3 regions of the Paenibacillus sp. GCM10027629 genome follow, and region 1 is predicted to be linked to each of the others. Evidence: predicted binding sites of a transcription regulator. Region 1 holds the regulator's gene; each other region holds the start of a gene.

Region 1 (11,185 bases):
CATATGTGCTGGATTGTGAAGAGGCGCCAAGTCGAACAGACGGCGGATTTCTGACTTCGCTTCCGGCGTAACAATTGAAGACTTGCTAAATGATTCCCCGCCATGGACGATACGATGCCCTACAGCTTCAATTTCATCGATGGATTTAATCACACCGTGCTGCGGATGTACGAGCATATCCAAGACTTTACGAACCGCTGTTGTATGCTCGAGAATTTCGCTTACTTCGCTCACTTCTTGGCCGTCAGTCGGCTCATGCGTGAGGATTGAAGAATCCATTCCGATACGTTCTACAAGACCTTTCGCAAGAACAGACTCATCTGTCATATCATACAACTGATATTTCACCGAAGAACTACCTGCATTAATAACTAAAACCTTCATACTCGATCCCCATCCTTATTGTACTTGAAAAATCCCTCGCCTGATTTCACGCCTAAATGACCGGCACGAACCATCTTCTTCAGCTGTACCGATGGGCGGTATTTCAGGTCTCCGAACTCACGGAACATACGCTCCATCGCTGCCAATACCGAATCCAATCCGAAGCGATCTGCCATCTCAAGCGGTCCGTGTTGGAAAGCATAGCCGATTCGCATTGCATCATCAATATCTTCTGCTGTTGCAACGCCTTCTTGCAAGACATGCAATGCTTCATTAATCAATGTGAGAATAATACGCGATGTTACGAATCCAGGAGATTCGTAGACCATGATGCCTTTTTTCGACACAACTTCTTCAACAAAGTGCTTCGTCTGGATGAATGTATCATCCGAAGTCTTCAGACCGCGAATAATCTCCACCAAATTCACTTTCGCAACAGGGTAGATGAAGTGCATACCGATTACACGCGATGGATATTTCGTCGAGCTCGCAAGCTCTGTAAGACTGAGTGTAGAGGTGTTGCTCGCCAAAATAATATGACTTGGACATACGGCATCCAGTTCTGCGAATACTTGCTTCTTCAGTTCCAAGTCTTCCGAAATCGTCTCGATGACCATATCGCATGTTCCAAGCTCTGCAAAATGCGATACTTTTTGAATGCGGGAGAGAATCAACTTCTTCTCCGACATCGTAATGCCCCATTTCTCAAGTTGTTTATCCAGACTTAATTCAATCATGCTGTATGCATAGTCTAATTTCTCAGCCGATTGCTCCACTAATAATACATCAAGTCCACGAACCGCCAACATTTCAACGATCCCTTGACCCATGGTTCCCCCGCCAATGACGCCAATTTTCTTAAATTGCATGGTTTAAAACCATCCTTTCTGACAACTCTGTATATATCATCTCTCAGAACTCCGCCATCTATTTTAACATGTCGAAAAAAATTAGACAAAAAACCAGCGCACATTTTACGCTGGTAATTGTATATTGTCACAAAATATTCTTCTAAATTGGTCGCCAGAGACTACTTCTTCCGAAATAAGGAATTCCAAAGCCTTCTCAAATACCATTTTATGGGATTCGAGTTCATTGCGCGTCCGTTCGAAGAGCTCATTCATGATTCGTTCATTTTCTTTCATTCGCTCTTCTTGCGTCACGATCTGAACATTGGTGATCCCTAAATTGGTCAATCCCGCATTCATCATCGTCTCGACAATTTGCAGCGATTGCTCGAAGTCATTCGAAGATCCTGTACTTCGTCCACCGTAGAAAATTTCTTCCGCTGCAGCTCCGCCTAGCGCAATCATAATCTGACTTTCTAGAAACTCTTTGGTGTGCAGATATTGATCCTTTAATGGATTATGTCGAACATATCCAAGCGCCTGTCCACGCGGACTAACGGTCACTTGTGCCACACTGCCAGGTCTAACAATTTCAGCGATAATCGCGTGTCCCAATTCATGAATGGCGACACGTCTGCGTTCTTCATTCGTCGCTTCACGATCCGTCTTCTCACCGAGCATGACTTTATCGATCGCCATGGTCAAATGGCGCTGCTCGATCTGCTCCAGCTTCTCCCGCATCGCATAGATTGCAGCTTCATTCATGACACTTTCGAGCTGTGCGCCGGAGAATCCAAACGACTGAACGGCAATCGTGTCCAGCTGCACCGAATTATCCATTGGTTTATTTTCTGCATGAATGTTCAGGATGTGCAATCGACCTTTTTTATCCGGCAAATCGACACGAATATGCCGGTCAAATCGGCCTGGACGCAGCAATGCGCTGTCGAGCATTTCCTTCCGGTTCGTCGCAGCAATCACGAGCACACGAGGGGTAGAATTCGAATAAATCCCATCCATTTCGGTTAGAAGCTGATTGAGCGTCTGATCATATTCCTTCTGCTGGCCGCCTTCCCGCTTCCCGCCGATGACATCGATCTCGTCGATGAATATGATCGCATTTTCTTTCTTCTCTTTCACGGCTTGATCTCTTGCTTGCTTGAATAAATCACGGATACGGCCTGCACCAACCCCGACATACATCTCAACGAACTCACTACCGGAAGCTGCAGCATACACTGCATTCGAATAATGCGCTGCTGCTTTTGCCATTAACGTCTTCCCGGTTCCCGGAGGACCCGTTAATAGAATACCTTTCAACGGCCTGATCCCGAACTTCTTAATCTCCTCGTGGTTGATGAGGAAATCCAACGCTTCAATCAATTCCTGCTTCGCACGTTCTTGACCGCCAATCTGTTCAAAGGTCAAATAACTAGGCTTAGACGATCCGCCTACTCGGCGTTGTTGTCTTCCAACCGTCAAGCTGCCCCCACGGCTCTTCATGGCTAAATAGATAACTCCGATCACAAGGGCGACACCAACAAAAGGCAGGATGTTCACCCCAATGATGCCGAGAAAAATAAATAACGCGATCACAAATCCAATAACGACTTCTCTCCACCCTTTAAGCATTAGGCCACACCCCCACGGGCTCACCCTTGCGAGGAAGAATAACATACTTGCTTGCCTTTCCATCGGTAATGGTAACATATACATTTCGTTCATCCATCTCAGCAGATGTGTGAACTTGTGTTAGATTTAACGACTTACTCGTCTTTTCTAATACTTGTGGAATCTCTGAGTATTGCTTATTCTCCATCGCTTGTGCGACGCCGAACAGAGCATGAGACCACCAATCATCAAGCAGTGGAGACGACGGATTACTTACGGTAATATTCAATTTCTTATCGCCAATGACTTTATTACCGGACTGATATATATGTTGAACGATTTCTCGCAAATTCGCATCAGGCTGAACTTGAATGACGAGTTGAACATCATTTCGCGTAATGTTTGCTTTCGCATCAGATACTGTCGATACTTCTTTGGCTACCTTCTCTACAGGACTTTGTACAGCTACATTCTGATAGAAGAACCAGCCGCCAAAAAGGACGGCCATCGATCCGACCAGTGTTAGGATAAGTGGTTTAACACGTATTTTCAATGTAACGCCCTCCTTCATTTCGTATATCACACAGTATATCATAGGATATATACGATTGAAGAATGTAATGTGTGGAAGTCCTACCAACCATCGCTCGAACAATTGAAAAAGAGCCTGCCTTAGAAGGCAAGCTCTTCAAATTCCGCTGTCACTTTGAATTTCTCGATGTACGCGTCTCATTGATATTCACATTTTTAAAGAGATTGATCAGGAGACAAATGGCGCTAAGGATAAGTAGAGCACCACCCGCACCAATAATCGGTCCCCACGGCGTCTCTTCTTTCGTAAGCAATAAGGTGATTAGAGAGCCCATCATAACGATGACACCTAAATTCATTAACCAAAAATGCCACTTCGCCAGAGCACTGTTATCCGCCCTAGGGAATAATATATAGATCACGCCAGATACCGCCATAGATAGCCAACCGATTAGATTTACGTGCGCATGAACACCTGCAAGCACATAATCTTTGGCCATTGACATATACATCCCCAAACCCATTGACAAGATAAAGTACAGCACGCCAATCTTCAGAAATCGAACACCCATGGATCGAACCAACCCCTTCCGATCAATATGACCTTACTCGGTCGGGATTAGTATATCGACGAGATCCTTATTTTAGAATACATTTTTTCCAAAGGTTTTCTTACCGATTAGGCAAGGTATACGTTGTCAAATACCCTGCATCCGAGAAACGGTAAAAATCATAGTAGTAGTGTACTTTTTCGTTCGGTTTGGACGCTTTATAGAACACCTGCCATACATACTGCTGTTCCCAAATGCCAGGTACGATTGTAATGATATCTGCGCCAGGCGATCGACTTAATACTTTCTCTTGTATCGCTTCCTTCGTCGAACCTTGCTTCAGTTGCTCCGTATGTACGGAAGTTCCCTCTTGATTGACCCACACCACTAAATTCTGATCCTGCTCATCCAGTCCATTGACGATATAATATACATCTTCCCATACAGACTTCTGTATCCCTGTTACCTTCTTCAAGGATGATTGCTCTAAGGCAGCTTTCGTTGCCCGATCTTCTGCAATCCATTCACCGCTCTGTACATTCCGATAATATAAATGCAGTCCGAGCAAAATCAGTATAATGACAGATATGATAATAACGATCCATCTTCTCTGCATCTGTAACTCCCTTAACGCGCTAACAATCCGTCGAAGCAAGCTTGTGCTTCACGCATAATTTTCTCTTCGTCGAGGGTTAGACATTCACGGTTCTTGACGACCTGCTTGCCATCTACCCATACATGCCATACATCTTGTGCTGCACCCGAGTAAATCACATGGGAGATCAGATCTGTATGCGGCTTATAGTGCGGCTGATCAATGTTAACAGCGATGAAATCGGCTTTCATCCCTGCACGAAGCAATCCCGTCACATTCTCCAGCCCAATCGATTTCGCGCCGTATTCCGTGCCTAAACGCAAGGCTTCCAAGGCAGGCACAGCTGTCGGATCACCCGATACCCCTTTATGAATTAATGCAGCAAGACGCATTTCTTCAAGCATATCGAGGTTGTTGTTGCTCGCTGCGCCATCCGTACCAAGCGATACCGTTACGCCTGCTTTTAACAGATCCGGTACTCTCGCAACACCGCTCGCAAGCTTCAAATTGCTGCCAGGGTTGTGCGATACACTTACGTTGTAACGTGCAAGCGTCTCAATCTCATCATCCGTCAAATGTACCGCGTGCGCAACAAGCGTCGGACGTGTGAATACACCTAACTTCTCGAGATGCGCCACAGGGCGAAGCCCATATTCTTTCACATTCTGCTGTACTTCGGCTGCCGTCTCCGACATGTGCGTATGCATTGGCAGGTCTAGATCATGCGCAGCTTGTACGAACTTCTCAATAAACGCAGGAGGACAGGTATAAGGCGCATGCGGGGACATCATCGTCGTAATTCTTCCATCCGCCTTGCCATGCCAATCCTTCGCAAATTGAACCGCCTCCGCAAGCTTCGCCAGCTGGACATCCTCAGGACATAGACCAATTGCTCCACGCATCAGCACCGCGCGAATACCTGATTCGTCTGTCACTTTTGCCACTTGATCCATGTGATCGTACATATCGAGGAAGGTTGTCGTTCCACCTTTTAACATTTCCAGGACAGATAATGATGTACCCCAATAGACATCCTTCGAGGTGAATTTGCCTTCCATCGGCCACATTTTCTCTTGGAGCCATACTTGCAATGCAAGATCATCACCATGACCGCGCAACAGGGACATTGCTGCGTGACCATGCGTATTCATTAAACCAGGCAAGAACAATAGCCCTTTGCCATCCATAACCTCTACATCTTCAGGAATCACCAAATCCGCTGGAAGCTGCTCGCCTACATACCGAATTTGATCCCCTTCTATCACCATAACCCCGTGAATTACAGGTTTATCTGCGTTCATAACGGCGAAATAGCCGTTCTTAATGATCCATAGATTCTTCTTCATCTTCGTCCATATCCTTCCCATTGTGCAAGTAGTACGCCAAGCTCAATAAATCCGTTGTAAAATCAGCTGTGTGCACACGCACATGCTGAGGCACTTTTAAGATGACCGGTGCAAAATTCAGAATTGCTTCTACACCCGCATTCACAAAAGCATTTGCCACATTTTGTGCTTCCATCGCAGGAACGGTAATAATACCGATACGAACATTATGCTCACGAACAGTCTCTTCTAAATCCTCCATCGGCTGAACAACAATATTATTAATCTTGCTGCCGATCTTCGGCTGATGTGCATCAAAGACAGCTACAATTTTCATATTATCCTTAAGATATGTATTGTAGTTACTTAATGCTTGGCCAAGATTACCTGCCCCGACAAGAGCGACATTAATCTGCTGATTTAGCTTCAAAATTTGGCGGATTTTCTGAATTAAATAAGCAACATCATAGCCAATCCCTTTACGCCCGAACTCGCCAAAATACGCTAAATCTTTACGGATTTGAGCTGGATTTAAATCCAGCTTCAATCCGAGATCCTGCGAGGAGACCGTAAGGACTTCACGCTGCTGCAATTCACTCAAATAGCGCAAATAAATGGGAAGACGGCGTACAACTGCTTCAGATATTTTCATTGTTTTCATGGATGACTCCCCTCTCTTCCTCGTCCGACAGCCATTCTTGCATTCGAGGCACGATTTGATCTAGCCGCATATGCTCCATCTTCGGACCTGGTAAAGAATATAAGAAATACTTGCCATAATAAGATTCAATAACACGTGTGTCATAAATAATGACGATCCCACGGTCTTGCGCGGTACGTACCAATCGTCCAAACCCTTGCTTGAAGCGAATAACCGCCTGTGGAACCGACAATTTCATGAATGGATTCTTCTTCTCCTTCTGCAGCAGCTCCGACTTCGCTTCAATGAGCGGATGATTCGGCGGCTGGAACGGAAGCCTCACAATCGCCAGACAGGTTAGCGCATCACCAGGAATATCGACACCTTCCCAGAAGCTGCTCGTACCAAGGAGAACGGACGCCGATTGGTCCTGGAACCTGCGAGTTAACTTACTCCGATTCCCGCTGTCAATGCCTTGTCCGATAACCTGAATTTGATGCGGGCTTAGTAGCTCCTTGAGTGGATCGTACACCTGCTTCATCATCCGGTACGATGTGAACAGGACGAGCATTCTGCCATGCGTAGCCACGGCTGCGTCAGCCAGAGACTTCACTAAGGTCTGCACGAAATGTGCATCCGGATTCGATCCTTTGAGCATCGGGAAATCGCGTGGGATCACCACTAGCGCCTGTTTACGATACTGGAAGGGCGATGGGAGCACCATGCTCTGAAGCCGTCCCTGATCCTGGGCTTCCTGCAATCCTAACTGCTCAATCATATATTGGAAAGATTTATCAACCGATAAGGTTGCTGATGTGAGCACGATACTTTTCTTCGCATCGAAGAAATATTCCTTCAGCTGAGCGCTGACATCCGCTGGAACAGCGAATAATTGCAAGGATTTACTACGGAAATGACTGCTCGCTTCCATCCAGAATACGACATTCGGCTCCTTCATTTTCATAAAGTATCGGATGTCATCACGCGCACGCGCCAAATCCTTCACTGTTCCGGATAAATCCGTCACGGCCGCTTGAATCCCATATTCCTCCTGTATATCCCGCAGATCTTGCAGCAATCGCTCAGATTTACGAACGATTTCGTTCAAGAGGGCATTCAGCTGATCTTCGAGTACCGAAGCAGCATCCCAATCATTTGGCATTTTTTCTGTCTGCAGTCGATATACATATTGGCCCTGTTCTTGATTCGCATCACTTGTCCGCTGCGGCATCATACTGAACAAAATTTCCGTTAACTTATCCCACATCTCTTTGGCATCAACAAGCTGCGAATAGGAATCTTCAATAATTTCACATGCCATTTGCGCCTTCTCATCAGGAATAACATGGAGACGATTACGCAGCGTCGGCAATTGTCCATTCTTACTATCCTTAAGCAAGCGCAGCAAGGTATGAACAAGACTGAAATATTTCACATGCAGACCGAGATGTTTCCCGGCGACTTCCTCGAGATGATGGGCCTCATCAATGACAAGATGATCATAAGCAGGTAAGAATCGATGATCCACCTTGATATCTGTAAATAATAAGGAATGGTTCGTAATAATCACATCTGCGATATTTGCTTCATGGCGAGCACGATGGTAGAAGCATTTGCGGAACCAAGGACAAGCTCGATTCAGACAAGAATCCGTATCACTAGCAACCGTATCCCAGAAATCGGCTCCTTTATTGCCAAAATGCAGCTCTTCATTATCGCCATGCTCTGTCTCGGCAAGCCAGACCAGCATCTGTGCTGCTGTAATAATATCTTCCTTTGGCGTAATGAAATCTTTTGTATTTATTTTATGTTCAAACTTCCGCAAGCACAAATAATGGCTGCGACCTTTTAATACCGATACTCTGAAATCAACCGGTAATATCGTCTTGAGAAGCGGCACGTCTCGCTGTCGAATCTGTTCTTGCAGATTAATCGTGTGTGTACTGACGACCACTTTATTATCATTCTTGACACTGTAATAAATCGAAGGGATCAAATACCCTAAGGATTTACCCGTTCCTGTACCCGCTTCCAACAGAAGATGATGATCATCCTCTAGCGCTGAATTCACTTCATGGAACATAATATTCTGCGCTTCACGCTGTTCGAATTGAGGAAGGAATTGTCGTAGACGATCAATCGAATCGGTACAGAACTGTTCGAAGGTCTGGCCTTCTAGCGGGTTGGTAAGCAGTTCTTCTCGAGGCGGAGGAATCTCCGTCCAATCCTCAATATGGAGCGAGAACTGACGAAATGAACGACCACTATCATCGGTAATGACCGGACGCATCTCTCGGTCAGTCAGCAGTTCATGCATGAACCAGTTCAGATCGCTGTCATCTTGCGCGAACAAATCAGCTAATCGTTGAATAGCTAAGAGCGGAAGATCATCCAACTTCTCCAGACATTTCAGTAATACATGAGCAGTGGCTAAGGCATCGCTGTCCGCTTGATGAGGACGTTCGTGCGGAATATCGAACCACGATGTTACTGCGCTTAATTGATACGTCGTTAATGCAGGAAAGCAAATCCGCAAGAAATCGATCGTATCCAAGATTCGACCTGTGAATGGTAAATACCCCGTCTGATCCAGTGCCTGCTGCAGAAAGTTAAAGTCGAATGCGACATGGTGTGCGACCAGTACGACATCTCCAAGGAGAGGTACCATCTCCATCATCACATCATCCAGCGTTGGTGCATCAGCTACATCATCATTTGATATCCCGGTTAATTGGGTAATAAAAGGTGGGATATTCGTGCTTGGTTTCACAAGAGAAGTGAAAATTCGATCTATGGATAAATCATGATCTATAATAACAAGCCCAACCTGAATGATTTCATCGGTGGGCTGGTTTCCTGTTGTCTCAAAATCGAGAACTGCGAATTTCATCGTAATAAGGTCCCTTCGTTCCAATGATCTCTTAAGCATAACAGATCACCCGGAATTTTGGAATTAGCTAAAAATTGCAGGTTCAAAAAGTCGGCTTTTCAGCACCTGAAAGTTTTCGAAGAAAACTTACTTCGGAAGCAAATGCTAAGGTTGTGAGAATTCGAGGATGAGCGCAAGATTCGATGTCGAAATTCACTTCAATGAAATACTTCGTGATCAAAAGATGACTTTTTGAATAACCTCTAAAGATTACATAAAGGAAGTTAATTCGCTGCCATACTGATAAGCGCCTTCGTATTCCGTGCTTTCGCATAGCTTCAAATTGGTGAGCGGTTCTTGAAAGGTCGGATCCGCTTGATGGGCATGATGGAAATATTCTTGCGCTTTCTCGATATTCTGATTTTGCGCTTGAATACAGCCTAGAGCATTGTAAGAGATGGCCTTCAGCTTCTTGCTCTCGGTAAGGGGAATAATAAATTGAAAATGTCGATAAGCATCATTGAACTCATTCAGCTGCAGGTAGGCCATGGCCAAATAAATACGTCCAACCAATGAATCGGGAAAATGCCGGATCACTTGCTCGAACGCTTCAGCGGACAAATCATACATACATAATTTGTAATATCCTTGTCCACGTTGAAAAGCTTCACTCTGGCTCTCAGGAAGAACAGTCACCGAAGCATGATCAGGCTGACTTTCACGCAGCACTCCCATCTTCTCTTCGAACCGGAGCCATTCCTCGACAATCCCGTCACTCATGGATTTCAGCAAGGTTAATTTTTGCTGCAAGTCCTGCTTAGCCCCACCTTGAGCCTTTGGATAATGCACAAGAATCTCATCCAACATTTCGTTCATCGTCGCAAATAAATGTTGAAACATAAATGCACCCCACCTCTAGCGAAAGTGAAATAATGATGATGTACAACAGCTAACAGCTACATGTTCATTTTTCGTAAAGGCAGGGCTTTTCATACTGGAAACCAACGATTAAAGAATCGTGGCGTGAATTTCCTGATTGGTCTGGCTTATGATTTGATTATTCGCTCCAAGAATTACAACTTGTGGTTTATAATTCTTGGCTTCTTCATTCGACATCATCGCATAAGAAATAATAATGACCTGATCGCCCGGTTGAACAAGTCTTGCGGCAGCGCCATTCAGACAAATCACGCCTGACCCCCGCTCTCCAGGGATGACATATGTCTCTAGTCGTGCGCCATTGTTATTGTTCACGATCTGTACACGCTCATTCTCCCACAAATCTGCTGCTTCCATTAAATCGCGATCAATCGTAATGCTTCCAACATAGTTCAAGTTCGCTTCGGTTACTGTCGCCCGATGCAGCTTCGATTTCATCATATTTCTCATCATATTCCGTCAACCCCTTATAAAATTCGGTTATCGATTAAGCGTGTTGTGCCAAATCGAACCGCGAGTGCGATGATCGCTTGACCCTTATGCGCTTGAAGCGACGCATTAATTCCCAGCTCCGTTAATTGTGGGAAAGATAAGATCTCAACATAATCGATATCAGCCAAAGGCGATGTCTCAATATGCTGGATAATACGATCCCGTAATTGGGATACGGTTGAGATTTCTTTGGATTGCATCCACGCATCAATTCGGCATAAGGACTGTGATAAGACAAGTGCTTCTTGACGCTGTTGTTCCGTTAAATAGACATTACGTGAGCTAAGTGCAAGGCCATCCTCTTCACGAATGATCGGACATGGCACAATCGTCACTGGGAAATTCAAATCAGAGACCATTTGCTGGATTACAGCCACTTGCTGTGCATCCTTCATGCCGA
Region 2 (11,185 bases), 180 kb from region 1:
CGCTACAGAGCTCAAGGAAGCAAGAGCACCTTTCTTATCGCGTCCATGCATTGGGTTCGCACCCGGTGCAAATGGCTCGCCCGCTTTACGACCATCTGGTGTCGTACCTGTTTTCTTACCGTATACAACGTTCGAAGTGATAGTCAGAACGGATTGTGTTGGCAAGGAGTCACGGTATGTTTTGTGTTTACGAATCATACCCATGAATGTCTCAACAAGCTCGATCGCAATGGAGTCAACGCGATCATCATTGTTACCATAGTTCGGGAATTCGCCTTCCACTTCGAAGTCAACGGCAATCCCGTTCTCGTTACGGATTGGGCGAACTTTCGCGTATTTAATCGCACTTAGGGAATCGGCAACAACCGACAATCCTGCGATACCGCAAGCCATCGTGCGAAGAATGTCTTTATCATGAAGTGCCATCTCAATACGCTCATAAGAGTATTTATCATGCATGAAGTGAATGACGTTGAGTGTGTTCACATACAACTTCGCAAGCCATTCCATCACATTGTGATAACGTTTCATGACTTCTTTGTAGTCTAATACTTCAGATGTGATACGCGGGAATTCTGGGGAAACTTGAGCACCAGATTTCTCGTCTACGCCGCCATTGATCGCATATAGTAATGCTTTGGCAAGATTGGCACGCGCGCCGAAGAATTGCATTTGTTTACCAATACGCATTGCAGATACGCAGCATGCGATACCGTAGTCGTCACCGAAGTATGGACGCATCAAATCATCATTTTCGTACTGGATGGAGCTTGTTTCGATCGAAGCTTTTGCACAATATTTTTTGAAGCCTTCTGGCAATTTCGTCGACCATAATACCGTTAAGTTCGGCTCTGGAGCAGGACCTAGGTTGTATAATGTGTGCAAGAAGCGGAAGCTGTTACGAGTAACACGTGTCTCGCCATTCACACCCATACCACCGATGGATTCTGTTACCCATGTTGGGTCACCACTGAACAATTCGTTATAATCTGGTGTACGCAAGAATTTAACGATACGCAATTTCATAACGAAATGGTCAACCAATTCTTGTGCTTGTTCTTCGGTCAACGTACCTTCTTGAAGGTCGCGCTCGACATAAATATCTAGGAAAGATGAACAACGTCCTAAGGACATCGCTGCACCATTTTGTTCTTTAATCGCTGCAAGGTATCCGAAATACAACCATTGGAACGCTTCTTTCGCATTCATAGCTGGCTTCGAGATATCAAATCCGTGCATTTCACCCATTTTCTTCAGCTCGCCTAATGCGCGAATTTGTTCAGAAATTTCTTCACGGTCACGGATAACATCCGAAGTCATGGAATCAAGTTCCAAGTTCTTTAGATCTTGTTGTTTTTGCTTGATCAAAAAATCCACACCATACAAGGCAACTCGGCGATAGTCACCGATAATCCGTCCACGACCGTAAGCATCAGGTAGACCTGTAATGATACCCGCTTTACGTGCTGCTCTCATCTCCGATGTATAGGCATCGAATACACCTTGGTTATGTGTTTTGCGAATTTCTGTGAACATGTGGATGATCTCTTGCGGCAATTCGAAGCCGTATGCTTTACATGCATCAATCATCATTTTAATGCCGCCAAATGGTTGGATCGAACGTTTGAAAGGCTCATCTGTTTGAAGTCCAACGATTTGCTCTTTATCTTTATCTAAATAACCAGGGCCATGGGATACGATCGTTGAAGGATGATTCACATCTACATCCAGCACGCCGCCATTCGCGATTTCTTTTTTCGTAAGTTCGGATACGATCTTCCAAAGGGCCGTTGTATTCTCTGTAGGGCCTGCCAAGAAAGCTTCGTCACCAAGGTAAGGCGTAATGTTCAGACCGATAAAGTTATTTACGTTTACCTCTCTGCTCCATTTACCGTCTTTAAATCCACGCCATCCGTTTTGTTGTTTGTCCATAACTTCTCTTTCGATCACCGACATCGAAATCCCTCCGTTATTTCTATTTTCGCCGCTCATCGGAGCAGCCGACAATACTTTGTAACTTTTTTCACTATCTCGTTACATCCTTATTCTAGCTCATTTATCGCAATAGAGGTGTGACATCCATCACACCTCTACGCATCCAATTTCTACATTAATGAAATCGTAAAACTTTATTCAAATTTACCGTAGAAGGCATTGCGGTAGACATCTGCTAGCTCAGTTACAAGCGGCAATTTCGGATTGGCTGTTGTACATTGATCTTCGAATGCACGATCTGCCAAATAATCAACACGCGATTCAAAATCCTTCGCATCGAAACCAAGCGCTTGGAATGATTCAGGAATGCCTAATTTTCTGTTCAGATCACGGATTGCATTGACCAAGCTATTGACGCCTTCTTCCGTCGTCTTCGCTGGCAATCCTAGAATACGCGCGATTTCTGCGTAGCGCTCATCCGCAACGAAATGGTTATATTTCGGGAACGAGGAGAACTTCGTCGGTTTCTTCGCATTATAACGAATGACATGCGGCATCAAGATCGCATTTGTACGTCCATGTGCTGTATGGTATTGACCGCCCCATTTATGCGCCAAGCTGTGGTTAATGCCTAAGAATGCATTCGCGAAGGCCATCCCTGCAATCGTCGAAGCATTATGCATTTTCTCACGCGCAGTTGGGCAAGCTTCGTTGGCGGATTTCTCCAAGTATTGGAATACCAGCTGGATCGCTTTGATCGCAAGACCATCGGTAAAATCACTCGCCATTACGGATACATAAGCTTCAATCGCGTGTGTCAATACGTCCATGCCTGTATCAGCAACAGCTACTTTAGGCAATGAGTATACGAACTCAGGATCGACAATCGCTACGTCTGGTGTTAATTCGTAGTCTGCCAAAGGATACTTAGTATTACCTTTTTCTTTATCCGTAATAACCGCGAACGATGTTACTTCTGAACCTGTACCGGAAGTCGTCGGAATCGCAACGAATTTCGCTTTTTGTCCGAGACGTGGGTATTTGTAGATCCGTTTGCGGATATCCATGAACTTCTGTTTCAAATCGTCGAAGTCGGTATCAGGGTATTCATAGAACAGCCACATGCCTTTCGCAGCATCCATCGGCGATCCACCGCCAAGTGCGATAATGCAATCTGGTTGGAAACTGTTCATGAGCGCTGTTCCGCGTTCAACCGTTGCTGTCGATGGATCCGGCTCAACATCCGAGAAGATCTCAATCGCAACTGGAGTTTGGCGTTTACGCAAATAATGTTCTACTTTATCAACATATCCAAGCTTCACCATCATTGGATCCGTTACGATCAAGACGCGGCTAATATCCGGCATTTTCTCAAGGTATTGTGTGCTTCCTTTTTCAAAATAAATTTTATCCGGTACTTTGAACCATTGCATATTCACGGTACGATGCGCCACCCTTTTCACGTTAATGAGATTAACTGCTGTAACGTTCGAGGATGTCGAGTTACGTCCGTAAGATCCACAACCAAGTGTGAGCGATGGCATGTTCGTATTATAGATATCCCCGATTGCTCCATGGGTCGATGGAGAGTTAACAATAATCCGACCTGTCTGCAGACGATCCGCGAATCGTGCAATCACATCTTGGTCGTTCGAATGGATCGCTGACGAGTGGCCCATACCGCCGAATGCGACAACTTCTGCTGCGCGATCGATACCTGCTTGAGCATCTTTTACCTTGTAGCAAGCAAGAACTGGACTTAATTTCTCAGCTGATAATGGATATTGTGTACCTACACCGTCAAGTTCAGCGATCAAAATTTTAGTCCCTTCAGGAACTTTGATACCAGCCATCTCAGCAATTTTCGTTGCCGGCTGTCCAACGATGACGGGATTTACCGCACATTTGTCGCCTTTCATCGCGCTGCCTGTTAATTTCGCTGTTTCTTCTTTGGATAAGAAGTAACATCCATTGTCTGTCATTATTTTCTTCACTTTATTATAAATCGGCTCTTCAATGATCACAGCTTGCTCCGAAGCACAGATCATACCGTTATCGAATGTTTTGGAGAGAATTAGGTCAGTAACTGCTTGTTCTATATTCGCTGTTTTCTCGATAAACGCTGGCACGTTACCCGGTCCAACGCCAAGTGCTGGTTTGCCGCAGCTGTATGCCGCCTTCACCATGCCTGATCCGCCAGTTGCTAAGATAAGCGCAATATCTGGGTGATGCATCAATGAATCTGTTGCTTCCATGGAAGGGAACTCGATCCATTGAATACAATTTTTCGGTGCGCCATGAGCGACTGCTGCATCACGTAGAATACGAGCGGCTTCGACGCTGCATTTCTGAGCTGATGGATGGAATCCGAAAATGATCGGGTTACGTGTTTTAATCGAAATCAGAGCCTTGAACATGGTTGTTGATGTCGGGTTGGTTACTGGTGTAATCCCCATCACAATCCCGACAGGTTCAGCAATCTTCTGGAAATTATCGAATGAGTTGTCTTCGATCACGCCAACCGTTTTATCATATTTAATACTGTGGTAAATGTACTCTGTAGCAAAGATGTTCTTCGTAATTTTGTCTTCGTATACGCCACGGCCAGTTTCTTCCACGGCCATTTTGGCAAGTGGCATATGCTGATCCAGTCCTGCAAGCGCCATCGCCTGAACGATGGAGTCGATCTGCTCCTGGTTAAATCCCATGAACTCGTCAAGCGCTGCTTTCGCGTTCATTACGAGGGAATTGATGTGTTCCTGCACAGTAGGTACAGTTTTTTCTGCTTTTGTCTCTTTCACTGCCATGGTTCTCCATCCTCCATTTAAACTTCATATATTTAACAATTCCTGCTTACAAATTGATCATATCACATTGTTCCCCAAATTTCTACGTGAAATTATTCACAAAGTGTGAACATATTGTGAAAGAAATCACAATATCACTTTTTCGATTGTGCTACTATTCGTCAGTGATTTTTACCACAATGTTTACTGAATATTCAAATTTACTTAAAAATTAACGTTATGATGTGATCAAAAACGTGATAAAATAAGTTTGTGAAGAAATGCACATCATAGATTTTAACAACTAAAAAAGTGCATATCAGAGGAGGGAAATGATATTATGACACTTCTATCTCCAACCGATGTAGAAAGAACAGGTAATACCAGCGTATTCTCGGACATGAACTTCAATCGGTTATCTGTCGTAATGAAAGAACGAATTTTTCCAGAGGGATCCCATTTATTCTGGGAGGGCGATCCAACCGACAAACTGTTCTATATTAGCAAAGGCCGAGTCAAAATCACAAAATCGACTGATGAGGGCAAAGAGCTCATTATGTATATGTACCAAGCTGGGGACTTAGTCGGGAATGTCGATCCCTTCAACCAAGGCAAACACAGCTTCACAGCTGAAGTGATGGAAGAGACGGAAATTGGTATCGTGGAGCAGAAAGATCTTGAGCTTCTCCTCTGCCAACATTGCGACTTCTCCATTGAGTTCATGAAATGGATGGGACAGCATCATCGGCTCACGCAGACGAAATTCCGCGACCTCATGCTCTATGGAAAACCTGGCGCCTTATGCTCTACACTAATTCGACTAAGTAATTCTTATGGTGAACCGCACGGAGAACACACGATTATCAACAAGAAAGTAACACATACGGACTTATCCAATATGATCGGTGCGACACGTGAAAGTGTAAATCGGATGCTTAGCGACCTACGTAAGAAAGATGCCATCGAATACGAAGGCGGACTCATTGTCATTAAAGATGTTAAGCAGCTGCAGGAAATTTGTCATTGTGAGAAATGCCCATTATCGATATGCCGCATTTAATAATAAAGACCGCCTAGTCAAAAAGCATAGGTGGTCTTTATTTCGTCTTATATTCAAATGTAAACCTCGCACCACCATTCGGTGATTCCAGACATTCGACCTTCGTCTGCAGCTTATCTGCAATATGCTTGCAGATCGCGAGCCCAATTCCCGTTACTCCCGCTTCGCCGATATAATTCCGTTCGAAGACAGATTGCCGCTCTGCGATGGGCACCCCTGGACCATCATCATCAACGATGATACAAAACCCACTTGGCGTCTGTTCCAGTGTTACTACCACTTCCGTCGCTGCATAGCGAACCGCATTTTGCAGAAAATTAATGGTCAGCTGAAAAATTTGCTCCGCGGGTATAGCCAATTCCATCGCGGCAGCATGCATTTCGATCTTAACCTGACGCTCACTAGCAGCGGGCCCCAATAACTGTACAGCCTGCTCAATCAACTCTTTCAAATCTACATTTGTCATTTTCCATACTTCGTCTAAGGTCTCTAGTCTTGTAAGCTGCAGCAGCTTATCGACCAATTGAATCAGCCGTTTGGATTCCGTCGATACGACCTCTACCCCTTTTTCTACGGACACCACCTGATCTTTAATCGCCTCCGCATATCCCTGAATAGACATTAAAGGCGTACGAAGTTCATGAGATATGTTCTGCAGGAATTCTGTCTGCTGCTGATGATGCAGCCTAATACGTTCGGACATGGTGTGGAATGTATTCATTAACTGTCCAATTTCCGTGTCGTCTCCCTTCGGCATCCGTGCGCCTCGATACGATGGTTCAAATCGGCTCACCGCCTCTTTAAGCTTCATAAGCGGTCTCGTCGTATTCCAGACTAGCCATAAGCCGACGATGAAGATGACGACGAAGCTGATAATGACCGATCTTATCGAGATATGGAGAATTCGATCTGAAACTTGATTCAAAATATCCATTGGCGTATAGACAATGATGCGCAGCCCATTTTTGAGATTTTGATGCGTATACATCATTTTCTCTTGGTTCAGCTCGAAGAAATGATCCTGTCGCCCCATCGAAATATGCACAGTTCGACCAATCATTTCATCATCACCTGCAGCTATGATCTTATCTTCTTTGTTAAGGATAAAAAAATCAGCATAGTACATCCGATCCCGAAAGCGCAATTCCAAATCATCTGAGCTTAAATCCTCGGGATCGCCGCCTTCAATAATTTGTATCCCTTTCTCCATCTGAATACGCAACTGGTTCCTTGCTTGGTCCATTAACATACCATCGACGAGCCGATCTACCATATAGACGGACGTGAATACGGAGAAAATCATGACAATAATGAGTGCAATAAAAATTCGACCTCGAATCGTACGCATCAGCTTTTCACCGTCGCCTTATAGCCGAAACCCCACAACGTATCAATATGGAAAATTGCTCCTGCATCGCCCAACTTCTTACGAAGCCGCTTAACAAGATCGTCAACAACGCGAACTTCGCCCAAGAAATCATATTTCCAGACCTGCTGAATCAGCTGTTCTCGACTGAATGGACGCTCCATATGAGTCGCTAGGAATACGAGCAAATCATACTCACGAGAAGTGAAGGATATCTCCATCCCCTCCACCTCAACGCGGCGAAGCTCCTCACTGACCTTCATATTCCCAACCGTTAAATAAGTTCCATGTTCTGACGTCGTTGCGTCCACAGATTTATGCATTTGAACGAGACGCAGCATACCTTTCACACGCCCAACAAGTTCACGGGGATGAAACGGCTTACGAAGGAAATCATTACACCCCAGCTCCAGACCAATGATCCGGTCCTCTTCCTCCCCGCGTGCTGAAATCATAATAATCGGCATCTCTGTGAATGTACGAATCGTTGTAAGCAGTGACAACCCATTCACGCCTGGCATCATAATATCTAGAATCAGACAGTCCGGCGCCTCTGAACGAATTCGGTCCACAAGTTCGTGACCATCAGGGAAGGATGTCACTTGAAACCCATCCTTACGCAGATACTCTGAAATGAGTTGTAAAATATTCGGATCGTCATCAACAACAAATATATGTGACACCACATGCTCCCTCCTTCGTCTACTTTCCCTTCACTCTAGCAGAAAGCAAGAAAGACAGGAAGACTCCGTCCTCCCGCCTTTATGGATCAATTGCTTACTTCTTGCTACTCGTCGTTGTTTTTGCTTTTGTCGTTGTTGTTGTTTTTGCTTTTTTAATGGCTTTGTGATGATGTTTTTTATGTTTAGATACATGTTTTTTAAGCTTCGCAGCTTTATGTTTTGATTTAACGGCTTTTTTAACGACTTTCACCGTTTTAGCTTTTTTAGGAGCAGGTGCTGGTTTAGTAACCTTCACGGCTTTCGTTGTTGCCGTTTTTGTCTCTACCTTTGCCGCTGCCTTCGTATCTACTTTCTTCGCTGTCGTTGGTGCATCTGCAGCAAAGGCTGCTGTACCAGCGCTAACCACCATCAGTGCAGCTGTCAAACATGTTACAACGGTTTTTTTCAAATTCATCATTTTGTAACTCTCCTCTCGATTGGGTATAACCTAATATTAGCGCCCAATCATGTGAGGATTATCGAAAAATGATGTGAAAAGTGTATGAAAATCAACGTGATTTATTTCGTTTTCGTTTCTTTCACTACGATCTCTAGAATATCGTCTTCTTTGATGACCATATCCATCCGTTTTCCGCTTGTCAGCGGGTTACCATTGAGTAGAATTCCCCAATGGAGCCGCGAATCCAAGGCGACTTCGTTCACAGATACGATATCTTTACCATCTGCAGTTAATTTGATGACACCACTGCCCTCAAGAAGCTGCCGCAATGTGATCCCCTCTTTATACTTACTTAAAATGGATTTCGTAAGATTCGGAACGATATTCCCACCATTAATACCGATAGCAATCGTAGGAACCGTGTTCACCTGCGTACTCTTTAGTACCGGGGCTTCGGAATCGAGATGATCTGTTGTAGAACACGATATGATGAATAAACTTAACATCAATGCGTAAATTCCGAGGATTAGTTTCTTTGAATTCATCGTCGACACTCTCTTTCCGCACATAATCTAACGATTCTATTATGATACAGTTTGTACGAAAAAGGGTATCAAAGCGATTACAAAATGATATCACTCGTTCAAAAGTCCCAAATCAAGGGATTACTACCATTTCGCCTTCTGTAATCGTAAAGCATTCAACACAACCGATATAGAACTTAGCGCCATCGCTGCTCCAACAATCCAAGGCTCTAGCAAGCCAAAAGCCGCAATAGGAATCGCAATCGTATTATACACGAGCGCTAAGAACAGATTTAATTTCATGTTGTTCATCGTCTTATTGCTAATCTGAATGGCATCTGCAATCGAGTTCAGATCTTCTCGCATAATGGTGACATCCCCTGCATCCATCGCCACATCCAAGCTTGGTCCAATCGAAATACCGATATCTGAAGCGGCTAGTGCAGCTCCATTATTCGATACGTCACCTACCATAGCGACCTGATGTCCTTCCGTCTGTAACGTTCGAATGGCTTCTGCTTTCTCATCGGGATGCACTTCCGCAAGGACATGAACAATCCCAACCTCATGCGCAATGGCGTTCGCCGTCCGACGGTGATCTCCTGTCATGAGGACCACTTCAATCCCCATTTGCTTCAATCTTGCAATGGCAGACGCCGTCGTTTCTTTCACCTCATCCGATACCATAAGTGTACCTACATAAGTTCCGTCAACCGCTGCGAGTATTGCTGTTCTGCCCGTTGATTCTAGTGCAGCCAGCTTAGGCTCTGCGACACTGAAGCCAATATGATATTGACTGAGCAATCTTCTGGTACCGATCACAAGATCATGCCCATCGACAACAGCACGTATCCCATAACCTGCATAAGACTCAAGATATTCTATCGTAATCGTATCATCTGCGAGGCTTATACCTCGTTCTTCGATCCCTCGAACGATAGCAGCAGCAATCGGATGAGCAGAACTGCGTTCAGCAAGCCCAATCCAACGCAGCAGCATTTCCGCATTCAGTCCGCTTTGAATTTGATCAAGATTATGCTCGAGCGCTACCTCTGTCAGCGTAGGAAGTCCCTTCGTAATCGTCCCCCGCTTATCTAACACGATCGTGTCTACTTCATGCGTGGATTCGAGGAACTCGCCGCCCTTGAATAGAACACCAACTTCCGCTGCACGACCAGAGCCAACCATTATGGATGCAGGGGTAGCCAGACCAAGTGCACAAGGACAAGCAATAACCAATACCGATATTCCCGCTTCAAGCGCAGCCGCAAGATCTCCGGCCTGGAAGACCATATACCATAAACCAAACGTGATGATAGCAATCATAACCACAATAGGCACGAATACACTCGCAACAGAATCCGCAACCCGCTGAATAGGCGCTTTCGATTGCTGCGCCTCCTCCACCACTTTAATCATGCGGGACAGTACGGTCTGTCCACCGATTCGATCTGCTCTCAAATAGAAGCTCGATTCATCATTAATCGTTGCACCAAAGACACGATCACCGCTTTGTTTAGAGACAAGGCTCTTTTCTCCAGTTAACATCGATTCATCGATGAACGATGCGCCTTCCACAATCGTACCATCTACAGGAATCTGTTCTTTTGGTTGAACGAGCAGAATATCATTCACTTGGACATCTTCAATCGTAACATTGACGGGCTGACCGTCCCGCATAATCGTCGCTGAATGAGGTCTTAAACGCATCAAGGCCTTTACTGCCGCAGAATTCTGCCCTTTCGCTAGAGACTCGAGCAGCTTCCCAATGAGTACCAACGTAATCAATAGAGCACTTGTCTCAAAATAGACGCCAGGCATATAGTAATATTGGTTCGTCCATTTGACCATGGCAACTAGGCTGTAAACGTATGCGGATGTCGTACTTAACACGACGAGCACATCTAGATTCGCAATCCCGTGCCGCAGTGCTTGACAAGCGCCCACATAGAAGGAACGGCCAATCCAGAACTGTACCGGGGTCGCAAGGAGAAATTGTACCCACGGATTAAGTAAGAACGAAGGAACATACATGTTCGTCATCCAGGCAAAACGTGAGATCATCACCCATAAGAGAGGTAAAGATAAAATCACGGATAGAATCAGATTCTTCTGCTGTTCCGCTAGGGTATTCTTCATTATTCGATTGTCCAAGGCGGCACTCGACTTCTCGAATGCATCTATATTACGAACTTGCAATTCCTTCTTATCCATCGACACAACCTCATTCCATCTTGCATAGCTCATTCTATTTATTTCGATTTTTCAACCGATTCATACCTTATTCCTTTATCATAACAACCCCCCATGCCCCGTGCAACATGTTTCACAGTGGGAAATGGAGAAAGCTTTATTCCGAATGAAATAAAAAACATGCGGATAGATCTCCGCA
Region 3 (11,185 bases), on a different contig from region 1:
AACAGATGCGGCCGCTGATTCAGCACCGAGACAACCGAGGCAATCTGCTCCCCATAACGAGACGCGGGAACGCCATTGATATGCACATGCCCGCTATTCGGCACCAGTGAGCCTTGCACAAGCTTGAGCAGCGTCGATTTCCCTGCGCCGCTGCGGCCGATGATCGCCACGCGCTTCCCTTGCGGCAGATCAAGCTGGATATCCTCTAGCGTCCAATTTGAAGCCTGCGGATCGGCAGCGTCTCTTGCCAGCTGCTCCGATGATGGATAACGATAACAGACATCTGTAAGCTGAATATACGCAGCTTGCCCCGCAAGAAGCGGTAATCCTGTCGCAGAAGGATCAACTCCAAGGTCCCCGCCGTCATCTCTCATCTCATTCAGACGCCCGAGCGAATCGCGATACTGCGGAATCTTCTCAATCGCCTCCGAGACCGGCAGAAATGCATCCATCAGCGGGAAGACGACGAGCGTAAACGCTGCGATCAGCGTAACAGTGAACGACCCCTCCGCCGCTTGTTGCCCCGACCAATACGCCATCGAGACGACTGCGAGCCCCACGATACACTGCGCAATGAACATACGTACGCGTGCTAAGCGGCTGAGTGAACGCTCAATCGCCGCTACTCGCTGTTCATCCGCTTCATAGGCTGCGGCAAATTGCGCAGCACGCCCGCTAATCATCCAATCGCCCATGCCAAGCACGGCGTCCGTCAGCTTACGGTATAACCGGCTGCGTTGCTGCTTCATCTGCTCATGCCGTGAATGCGTGATCCATAACGATACACCTGGCAGTACGAAGACGAGAACGAACAAATACAACCCCATCAAGAACGCGAAGCCGATGTCGAACCAACCTAGCAAGACGACTACAGCAATATACATGATGAGTGCGACTACCGTCGGAAATACGGTGCGCAAATAAACATTTTGCAAATATTCGATATCGTCCGCGAGTACCCCAAGCACATCCCCCGTCCGGTACCGCGAACGGATGAACAAAGCTTGCGGTTCGAGCATGCGATACAACCGAACCCGCATCTTGGACAAAATGCGAAGAATCGCATCATGCGAAGCCAGACGTTCTACATAGTGAATAACTGCGCGACTGATCCCGAACGTACGCACTAAGACAACCGGGACATAGACGAGCAGAATATTTTCCGGACGGAGTGCCGATTTCGAGATCAAGAAGCCGGACGTGAACATGAGCGAGCTCGCTGCCAGCACAGTCAAGAGGGACAGTGCAATGACCATGGCGAACCGCCATCCGTGTTGCCGAACGTAAGGACGGAACCACGATTCTTCTCTCACGATATCCCCTCCATTTCTGCTGTCATCAGTCCGTAATAGACGCCGCGCTGCGCAAGCAGCTCATCATGCGTCCCCATCTCAGCTAACCGGCCTTGATCCATCACCAGGATGAGATCCATATCCGGCATCCAATGCAATCGATGTGTCGCGAGGAACACGAGCTTACCCGCGAACAGCGGAAGCATGGTCTCCTTGATCTCCATCTCCGTCTCAATGTCTAGGTGAGCTGTCGGTTCATCCAACAGAATAACCGATCGATCACTTAGAAAAGCCCGTGCCAGTGCAACCCGCTGCTCCTGCCCGCCGCTGAGCTGCCGACCGCCATTTCCGATCACCTCGTTCATGCCATGCGTAAGCTGAGCCACCAGTTCTTGAAGTCCTGCGGCCGCAGTGGCCTCCGCCACCTCTTCATCCGAAGCCTCTGGACGATAGAAGCGCACATTATCTGCGAGCGACATATCGAAAATATACGGGTGCTGCGGAATATACGTCGTCTCTCCGCGCCATGCTGCATCATGTAGCCCCGGGATGTTCACGCCATCCAATCGGAACGTGCCCACATTCGGCTGCAAGAAGCCGCCTAGTACATCGATGAGCGTCGATTTGCCTGCGCCGCTCTCCCCGATGATCCCGATGCGCTTCATGCCTGCAATCTCAAGCGATACGTCCTGCAAGGAACTTGGCCCTTCCACTTCATGCTGAACATTCACATGCGATAACGACAGAACGCTGTCCTTCGTCCATGTGAATCCTACCGGAAGTACCGACACTCCAACCTTCAGCCCTTCCTCCGCAATCATCGCTTGCATGGCCTTCCCGGCTTCTTTCCCTTTGAGCGTCGCATGATAGTCCGCTCCGACCATTCGCACAGGCAAGAAATATTCCGGCGCAAGGATCAGCACGAGCAGCGCAACCTCAAGCCCCATCTCGCCATTAATGAGTCGCAGCCCTAAGCTGACCGCCACCGAAGCAACCGACAGCATTGTGAAGAAATCCAACGCAAAAGAAGAGAGAAATGCCATCCGCAGCGTCTTCATTGTCGCGCTGCGATAGCGATCACTCACCTGTTCAATTGTATCCCCATGGGATCGACTACGGCCGAGGAACTTTAGCGTCTCGAGTCCGCGCAAGGAATCGACGAAGTGATTCGATAGCTTCCGGTAGGTCTCAAGCTGCTTCTCGGTATGCTTCTTCGTCGCAAGCCCAATCAAGATCATGAAAGCGATCAGAATCGGTAACGTCACAATCAAGATAAGTGCCGCTGTTGGATCCTTCACGAAGATAAAGAGGACAATAAGCGCTGGCGTAATCGCCACACCCATCATCCGCGGAACGATCAGCTCCAGATAGGTGCGGAACTGCGTTATGCCGTCGAGCACGAGCGTCACGAGGTTGCCCGTTCCTTCCTTCTTCGCGAACCGAGGGCCAAGCTCGAACAGCTTCTGCAGCAGCTGTTGCTGCAAATCTCTGCCCGTTGTCTCCGCGAACCGATAGGCTATCTTCTGCATCGCAAGACCCGTGATCTGCCGCAATATAAAAGCAAACAGGAACATGGCCATTTTGCCGTACTGTTCCTGCAGCGGTTGGCCAGCGAACAAGGCGGAGATGACCTCCGCCAGCCATGTCGCCAGCAATATAATAGACACACTTTGAACAAGGGTCAGGAAGGCCGTCAGCGCAAGCACCGACTTTGCCCCCTTCAATCCCATTATGTCTTTTCCCATTAGTATTCCAAGTGCTCCTTCTCGTGAACCCGTTTATGAAATACGAAGTAACTCCAAATCTGATAACCTAATACGAATGGCAGCAAGGTTAACGCTACAATCGTCATAACTTTAAGGGAGTACGCTCCCGATGCTGCATTATCAATTGTTAAGTTGAACGCTTGATCAATCGAACTAATCATAACACGTGGGAACAATCCAATAAATACCGATGCGACCGACAACACGATCACCGCACCTGTCATCCCGAACGCCCAGCCGTCTTTTTTTACTTTCATGAAGTAACCTGACAACAAGAACGCAATGAGGCCAACGACGCCGACCGCTGCAAGAATGCCGCCGCGAACTTCGAACACATCCGTCATTGTATATGTCATGATCCCGAAAGCTGCAAGCAATATCCCAAGTGGAATGAGCAGCATCTGTCCGAGCTTACGCGCTCTTACTTGCAAGTCTCCCACCGTACGCAATGTTGTAAACATCAGACCGTGCACGAGGCACAACATTACGACCGTTAGACCGCCAACGAGCGTGTACCCGTTCACCATATCGAACAAGCCAGCTTTCATTTCCATCTGTGCGTCAATCGGAAGCCCTTTGATCAAACCTGCGAAGACGACACCAAGCAATAACGGCGGCAATAAGCTGCCGAGGAAAATAACCCAATCCCATGTCTTTTTCCACTTTTCATGTTTGACTTTACCCCGGAATTCGAACGCGACCCCGCGCCCGATCAGAGCTAGCAATAGGAACACAAGCGGTGTGTAATATCCACTGAACAAGGTCGCATACCAGTTCGGGAAAGCCGCGAACATCGCGCCCCCTGCAGTAATCAACCAGACTTCATTCGCGTCCCAGAAAGGACCGATCGAATTGATCAACACGCGTCGCTCTCCATCCGTTCTTGCGAGCAATTTCGTCGACATCCCGACACCGAAGTCAAACCCTTCGAGGAAGAAGAACCCAATGAACAGCACCGCCACTAGAACAAACCAGAGATCATTAAGTAAGTGCATGTTGCTTCTCCTCCTTCACAACTTGATCGAATGGATCATGGGAATGTTCATCATGGTGATCATCCGGCGCATAAGGCCCTTTGCGAATCACTTTGATGAATAGATAGACAAGAATAATCGCCAGAATCAGATAAATAGTTGAAAAAGCAATGACCGAGAACAGAATCTGCCCCGCACCTACGCTCGGTGAGATACTGTCTTCCGTACGCATTAATCCGAAGACCGTCCAAGGCTGGCGCCCAATCTCCGTCATAATCCATCCGAACGTATTCCCGATGAACGGTAACGAAATGCCTAAGACCATCAAACGCATGAACCATTTGTTCGGCTGCTCCAGCTTCTTGCGCCACGCCAGGAACGTACCATATAGACCCATAAGAATCATCAGGGATCCCGCTCCAACCATGATGCGGAAGCTCCAGAAGGTTGTGCGTACCGGTGGAATATAATTCCCCGGACCATAAGTCGCCTCATATTCTGCTTGCAGTTCTAACATCCCTTTAACTTCACCGGAAAATTTACTATATGACAAGAAGCTCAGCAAGTACGGAATCTGAATCTCCATCCCATTCTCTTGCTTCTTCGGATCGATGGTCGCGAAGACCGTCCAACCCGCGGGATCGCCACTCTTGCCCCACAAGGCTTCACTGGCAGCCATTTTCATCGGTTGCGTATGAATCAAATATTGTGCTTGTTGATGCCCCCACAGCGCCACACCGACAGAGGAAATCAGACCAATAATAATCGCAATATGGAAAGACTTCTTGAAAAATTGCACATCTTGACGCTTCAGCAGCTTGTAAGCACTAATCCCCGTAATCAAGAATGCACCTGTTGCAAATGCACCTAATACCGTATGCGGAAACTCTACGAGCAGCTGGCCATTCGTGATCAGGGCCCAAAAATCATTCATCTCCGCGCGGCCATTCAGAATTTGAAATCCAACTGGACGCTGCATGAATGAGTTCGCAAGCAAGATCCAGAATGCGGAGATAATCGTACCGATGCTAACGAGCCAAATGCAGACCAAATGTACCTTTTTCGATAGTCGATCCCATCCGAAAATCCATAGACCAATAAACGTCGATTCTAAGAAAAACGCGAGCAAAGCTTCGATCGCCAGCGGCGCCCCGAAGACGTCTCCGACGAACCTCGAGTAGTTTGACCAGTTCATCCCGAACTGGAATTCTTGCAGAATCCCCGTAACAACCCCAACTGCAAAGTTAATGAGAAATAATTTACCCCAGAATTTCGCCATGCTTCTGTATTCTTCCTTGCCTTTAACGACGTACATGGTCTGCATAATTGCAATCGTTAACGCAAGACCAATGGATATCGGTACGAAGATAAAGTGAAAGATTGTCGTCGATGCGAATTGTAATCTTGCCAGAAATACAGCATCCATCCGTTCATATCCACCTTTCGATAACATTTTAATTTGGAGGCGAAGGCTCCCCGCCCCACTTCCTTCCTGTATTCTGTCATGGCCTCGAATATTCTAATGTGATTTTTATCACATTATCTCGCGCGAATCCGTTTTCGCAAGGGAACATTCCCGATTTCGTCACACAATGCCCTGAAAAAGACAGAAAAGAAGGTCAAATGCACTTGCATTCAAGGCAGCCCGTCCAAAAATAAAAACTTCATTTTATCATAACAAAACCCGAGTGCTAGGCCTGCCTTATAAGCATGCCTTACACCCGGGTCTCTTTTTTCCATCTTATGCTGAAGATTTCTCCTCAATATCTGCATGTCCTGCGAGTCGATCCAGTCGAGCAATCTGATACCCGTATTCATAGCAAGCAGCTGCGACAATTGATAATCGGCGAGAGCCATCGTCGAAATGAATTTTCTGCATGACCGTCTGGAGGAATTTCTCGTTCTCGATCTCCATCTGTTCGATACTCTCCAGCTCCGGCTTCATTTTATCGTCTAATTTCAACAGGACTAATTCATGCGCTTTCTCAAGCAGCTCCAAATGTCTGTCGAAGGCTGCATTGATTTCCGGCGTTCGTGTGGATTGGAAGTAATGATTATCGATCGTCTCCAGCACTTCAAGCCCTTTCTGGAGCGTGTTCAGCATCTGTTTGTAGACAACAATCTGCCGCGATCTGCGATACTTGGCGCGTTTGATCTTCTTGATTTCTTCTTCGAACAAATTAAATTTATCATGCAAGGACAACATTTCCGTCTCGAGTGCATGGTATTCGGAGCGGAAAGAGGATTCTTTCATCTCATCGGAGATGGCGGTCCTAAGGAGCAGCGACATCCTATTAAAGACAGCATCTATCTGCTTCAAGAACTGTACATTCGGCTTCGGCGGGAAGAACAGAATGTTAATGACAAAAGCCGAACCAATCCCGACGAGCGTATGTAAGAATCGACTTAATGCGAAATCCCATTGCCCAGAAGCTTCCATCACGGCAATGACCGTCACGAGCGTCAGACCGATGGTCTCTTCCATTTTCATCTTCAGACAGATCATAATCACAATAATACAAGTTAAACCAATAATGAGTGGATCATTCGCGAATGCCATGCCGACGAGAAGTGCAATAGCTGCACCCAATGTATTCGTCTGAAGCTGGTCCAAGAAATAACGCCAAGAACGATAAATAGAAGGCTGCATAGCAAAGATCGCGGCAACGGCTGCAATAACAGGCGTCTGGAATCCAAGAAACATACTGATATATAGTGCCATCGCGACAGCAATTCCTGTTTTTAATACACGCGGTCCTAATGCCATGTCGCACCTCCTTCCCTCTGTCAACGTGCTGAGTTCTCTGTACAGCCTAATATTACATGGTGCATCAGCGCGTTGGCAAGTTATGAGAAAACCTCTATCGAGGTACATTCGACGATGAGCGACCGCGTTTAGAGGTGGTTTTTATCGCCAATGTGGTGAGAAAAGGAGGGCTCTCGCCCTCCATCTGCTGGTTCCCTACCTATAACATTACGACAGCTTCTCTTCCAGGTTGCGGAACTGGTTGTTGAACATTCTCGCGTAGACGCCCTCTTCTTGCAGCAATTGGTCATGTCCGCCCTTCTCTGCAATCGAGCCATGGTCAATGACCATGATCGTATCGGCATCTCGAATCGTATTCAGCCGATGCGCAATAATGAAGCTGGTCCGCCCCTGCATAATGTTCAGCAGCGCATCTTGGATATGCAGCTCCGTACGCGTATCGATACTGCTCGTCGCTTCGTCCAGAATCAAGATCGATGGCTTCGCCAGAATCACTCGTGCAATCGCGAGCAGCTGCCGCTGACCTTGACTTAGATTGCCGCCATTCTCCGAGAGTACCGTGTCATATTTCTTCGGCAGCCGCTGAATGAATACATCCGCATTCGCCATGGCAGCTGCCGCCCGAATCTCTGCATCCGTCGCATCCGGCTTGCCGTACTTAATATTATCCTTAATCGTACCCGAGAATAAGTACGTATCCTGCAGCACGAAGCCAAAAGCGCGTCGTAAGCTATCTCGCGTGTAATCCCGAATATCTCTGCCATCAATCAGGATACGCCCGCCCGTCACGTCATAGAACCGCGTAATCAGGTTCACAATGGTTGTCTTGCCCGCACCAGTTGGTCCAACGAGCGCCGTACTACTTCCTGGCTCCGCCTCGAAGCTGACATGACTCAGAATGGGCACATCCGGGCGGTAACCGAATTGCACATCTTCGAAGACGACATGTCCACTCGGATTCCGCAATTCAATGGCTCGCGGTGCATCCTCGGGCTCCTCCTGCTCATCCAGCACCTCGAAGACACGTTCCGCACCCGCTACACCCGATTGAAGCACGTTGAATATATTCGCCATGTCGTTGAGCGGGCGAACGAATTGCCGAGAATAGCTGATAAAGCCCGCAATAACGCCGACTGTAATCATCCCTTTCACAGCGAGCGCCCCACCGACCATCGCGACTGCGGCGAACCCGAGGTTATTGATCACGTTCATGATCGGCATAAGGAATCCTGACCAAATTTGCGCCTTAAGCCCAACTTTGAACAGTTGGTCATTCACTGCATCAAAGTCCGCAATAGCACGTTCCTCATGATTGAACGCCTTCACGACTTCAATGCCCGAAATCGTCTCCTCAATATGTCCGTTTAATTTGCCAAGCTGAACCTGCTGCTCCTTGAACAACACACTCGTCCGCCGTGCAATCGTCCGGGTCAGCAGATAGACAAGTGGCACCGTGATGAGACTCGCCAAGGTCAGAATCGGACTTAACACGATCATCATGACGAGCGAACCTACAATCGTAATCGCCCCGGACATCAGCTGCGTCGTCGATTGGGAAATCGTGTTGCTCACATTATCGATATCATTCGAGAGACGGCTCATGACCTCGCCATGGGACTGCCGATCGAAATAGGCGACAGGCAGCTTCTGCAGCTTCGCGAATAACGCGCTGCGCAGCTTCATAACGATCCGCTGGGAGACCCCCGCCATGAACCAACCTTGGAGAAGCGTCAGGACGGCATCTATGAGATAGGCCGAAGCGAGTACAATAATAATCACTTCGAGCAGATCAAAGTCTACATGGCCCTCTAGGCCCGTCATCGTATCGATCGATTTGCCAATTAAATACGGGACGAACAACATGAGCAAAGCATCGACTATCAGGAACATGAAAATTGTCGTCAGCCAGCGGCGTTCGGTTCCGACATACTGCCATAACCTTGCCAGCGTCGCCTTGAAATTCTTCGGCTTCACGACAGGTCTCCCCGCTCCGCGTTGGCCGAAGCCGCCTCCCGGACCGCCTGGCCCCGGTCTTGCTGCTGCCGCTGCTGTACCTGCAGCGCGGTCTGAGCCACTATTTTGCGGCATAATGATTCATCTCCTTTCCCAATTGGGATTGGAATATTTCTTGATATACCGTACAATCGGCCATCAACTCATGATGCGTCCCTTGCCCAACGATGACGCCGTCCTCCAGAACAATAATCCGATCCGCATCCATGACCGATGTAATGCGCTGTGCGATCAGCAGACAGGTAAGTCCTGCTGCGTATTGCTTCAACCCCGCCTTAATGCGGGACTCGGTCGCGACATCGACGGCACTCGTACAATCATCGAGAATGAGAATGTCCGGCTTACGGACAAGTGCCCTTGCAATAGACAATCGCTGCTTCTGACCTCCCGAGAAATTGACGCCCCCTTGCCCGATTCTAGAATGATACCCTTCGGGCGATTCCGCGATAAAATCATGCGCTTCTGCAATCCGCGCAGCCGCTTCGATCTCTTCTTGTGTCGCATTTTCCTTGCCGTATTGAATATTTTCGATTACAGACCCCGAGAATAGTACGGTTCTCTGCGGTACAATTGCAATCGTCTCACGCAGCTTCTGCGGATCCATTTGACGAACGTCAACGCCATTGACGCTGACCGTACCGGATGTTGTGTCATAGAATCTCGGAATTAGATGAACCAAGCTGCTCTTCCCCGATCCTGTCGAGCCTATGATCCCGATCATCTGACCAGGCGCACAGGAGAATGAAATCTGCTTCAACACCGGGTCCCCCGATGTCCCCTCATACGCGAACGTCACCTCGTCGAAATCGATCCGACCGCGCTGATCGGCTTGACCTTCTACCTTGCTGTCCCACGTCATCGCATTCCATGTGGAGAACACCTCGCCAATCCGCTCCGCGGAAGCCTTGGCACGTACGAACATGTTGAAGATCATCGAGATCATCATGAGAGAGAACAAAATTTGTGTCATATAGTTAATGAAGGCGATAATATGGCCGACCTGCATTTGCCCCTGATCCACGCGCAGGCCTCCGATCCAGAGCACCGCAATAATGCCGAGATTCACGGTAAGCACAATCTGAGGACTGAACACCGACATGACGCGCATCGCCGTCGTCGACCGGGATTGAAGCCCTTGGTTGGCTTGCTCAAATTTATCGACTTCCACATCGAAACGGTTAAACGCTTTCACAACACGCACGCCGGAGAGGTATTCGCGCATCACGCCATTAACCTTATCCAGCGCCTGCTGTACCTTCACGAAGAAAGGAAAGCCAATTTTCATATTGAGTAAAATAAATACAGCCACGAGTGGAACTACCACGATTAAGACCACGGACAGCTGCATATTGAGCCGCACCGCCATGATCAGACTGCCAATGCAGACGAGCGGCGCTTTGACGAAAATCCGCATCAAGCCGTTGACGAAGTTCTGCACTTGTGTGACGTCATTGGTCAGTCTCGTGACGAGCGAAGCGCGATCGAACTGATCCATATTCTCGAAGGACAGACCTTGAATTTTACGGAATAAATCCGCTCGAAGCTCTGCTCCGAACCGTTGTGATACCCTGGATGATATAACGCTGCGCAGCGACGCAGTCAATGCGCCGAACAACGTAATCATGAGCATGAGGCTGCCCAAACGCAGTACAACATTCATCTCACTATTCGCTACGCCGTCATCAATAATTTTCGCCATAATCGTCGGTTGGAGTAAATCGCATAACGCCTCAATCATGAGGAAGAACACCGCAATCCCGAACAGCTTCCAATACTTTCGAATATAAGGCTTAAGAAACTTCATACGTCTCTCCTCTCCAATGTAGATTTCTATCCATAGCACAATAAATAAACCCTTCCCTTCCACGATACTCCTATATGTTGGAAAAGTAAAACGTCCATAACGACTCTTTTAACGTGTTACTATACCGACCCTCACACAGGTACACCGCATAAAAAAGACCTTGCCGCAGCAAGGCCTTTGTAATCCGAATCAACTTTTTACGCTGAGCTAACCTCGTTCAGACCTATGATGAAGTACTATGTTTAACTGCATAATTATCAAGCTTCTGCAGGAATGTTCCAATTCGTCTTTCGGAACGAATCGCCCATCGTAAATATTTTTTGTTCAGAGGGAATCTTGGGAAGGGTGATAGCACGAGGTATGTTGTGAATGGGAATCGCAACCATACTCGAATGAGTTCATAATCGTGTTTACTTAGTTTTGCGACCTGACGGTAACCGTTCAGAATCGCCTTGGCGATCGCGAAATCCCAATGATAGTCCTTGCATGAATTATAGATGACGCGATACAAATCAAAGGCGCGTAAATCAATGTGTAATGTCTCGAAATCAATGAGATGCGTTCCTTTG

The links. The regulator Rex, encoded in region 1, represses fermentation and respiration genes when NADH is low (regulators of the CRP and FNR family bind a similar motif). The targets are predictions, from matches to a motif close to TTGTGAAATATTTCACAA.
Region 2: adhE (bifunctional acetaldehyde-CoA/alcohol dehydrogenase) is a predicted target of Rex. The motif match lies at 4,827-4,844, and genes of this name have one in related genera.
Region 3: ACFQZR_RS06880 (cytochrome ubiquinol oxidase subunit I) is a predicted target of Rex. The motif match lies at 5,555-5,572, and genes of this name have one in related genera.

Annotation. Positions count from the first base shown of each region.
Region 1 covers NZ_JBHTGZ010000009.1:1,761,564-1,772,748, forward strand. The annotation lists gene ACFQZR_RS17610 (acetate/propionate family kinase) at 1-384, opposite strand, end outside; gene ACFQZR_RS17615 (3-hydroxyacyl-CoA dehydrogenase family protein) at 381-1,253, opposite strand; gene ACFQZR_RS17620 (AAA family ATPase) at 1,359-2,864, opposite strand; gene ACFQZR_RS17625 (hypothetical protein) at 2,857-3,396, opposite strand; gene ACFQZR_RS17630 (cytochrome-c oxidase) at 3,545-3,946, opposite strand; gene ACFQZR_RS17635 (cell wall elongation regulator TseB-like domain-containing protein) at 4,047-4,541, opposite strand; gene ACFQZR_RS17640 (amidohydrolase) at 4,553-5,866, opposite strand; gene ACFQZR_RS17645 (redox-sensing transcriptional repressor Rex) at 5,841-6,506, opposite strand; gene dinG (ATP-dependent DNA helicase DinG) at 6,484-9,375, opposite strand; gene ACFQZR_RS17655 (tetratricopeptide repeat protein) at 9,625-10,254, opposite strand; gene panD (aspartate 1-decarboxylase) at 10,363-10,746, opposite strand; gene panC (pantoate--beta-alanine ligase) at 10,761-11,185, opposite strand, start outside.
Region 2 covers NZ_JBHTGZ010000009.1:1,942,618-1,953,802, forward strand. The annotation lists gene pflB (formate C-acetyltransferase) at 1-1,956, opposite strand, end outside; gene adhE (bifunctional acetaldehyde-CoA/alcohol dehydrogenase) at 2,130-4,742, opposite strand; gene ACFQZR_RS18600 (Crp/Fnr family transcriptional regulator) at 5,062-5,781, shown strand; gene ACFQZR_RS18605 (HAMP domain-containing sensor histidine kinase) at 5,819-7,129, opposite strand; gene ACFQZR_RS18610 (response regulator transcription factor) at 7,129-7,830, opposite strand; gene ACFQZR_RS18615 (hypothetical protein) at 7,925-8,287, opposite strand; gene ACFQZR_RS18620 (hypothetical protein) at 8,389-8,814, opposite strand; gene ACFQZR_RS18625 (copper-translocating P-type ATPase) at 8,938-11,040, opposite strand.
Region 3 covers NZ_JBHTGZ010000005.1:191,003-202,187, reverse strand. The annotation lists gene cydC (thiol reductant ABC exporter subunit CydC) at 1-1,313, opposite strand, end outside; gene cydD (thiol reductant ABC exporter subunit CydD) at 1,310-3,037, opposite strand; gene cydB (cytochrome d ubiquinol oxidase subunit II) at 3,037-4,053, opposite strand; gene ACFQZR_RS06880 (cytochrome ubiquinol oxidase subunit I) at 4,040-5,458, opposite strand; gene ACFQZR_RS06875 (FUSC family protein) at 5,774-6,799, opposite strand; gene ACFQZR_RS06870 (ABC transporter ATP-binding protein) at 7,007-8,887, opposite strand; gene ACFQZR_RS06865 (ABC transporter ATP-binding protein) at 8,874-10,616, opposite strand; gene ACFQZR_RS06860 (phosphotransferase) at 10,840-11,185, opposite strand, start outside.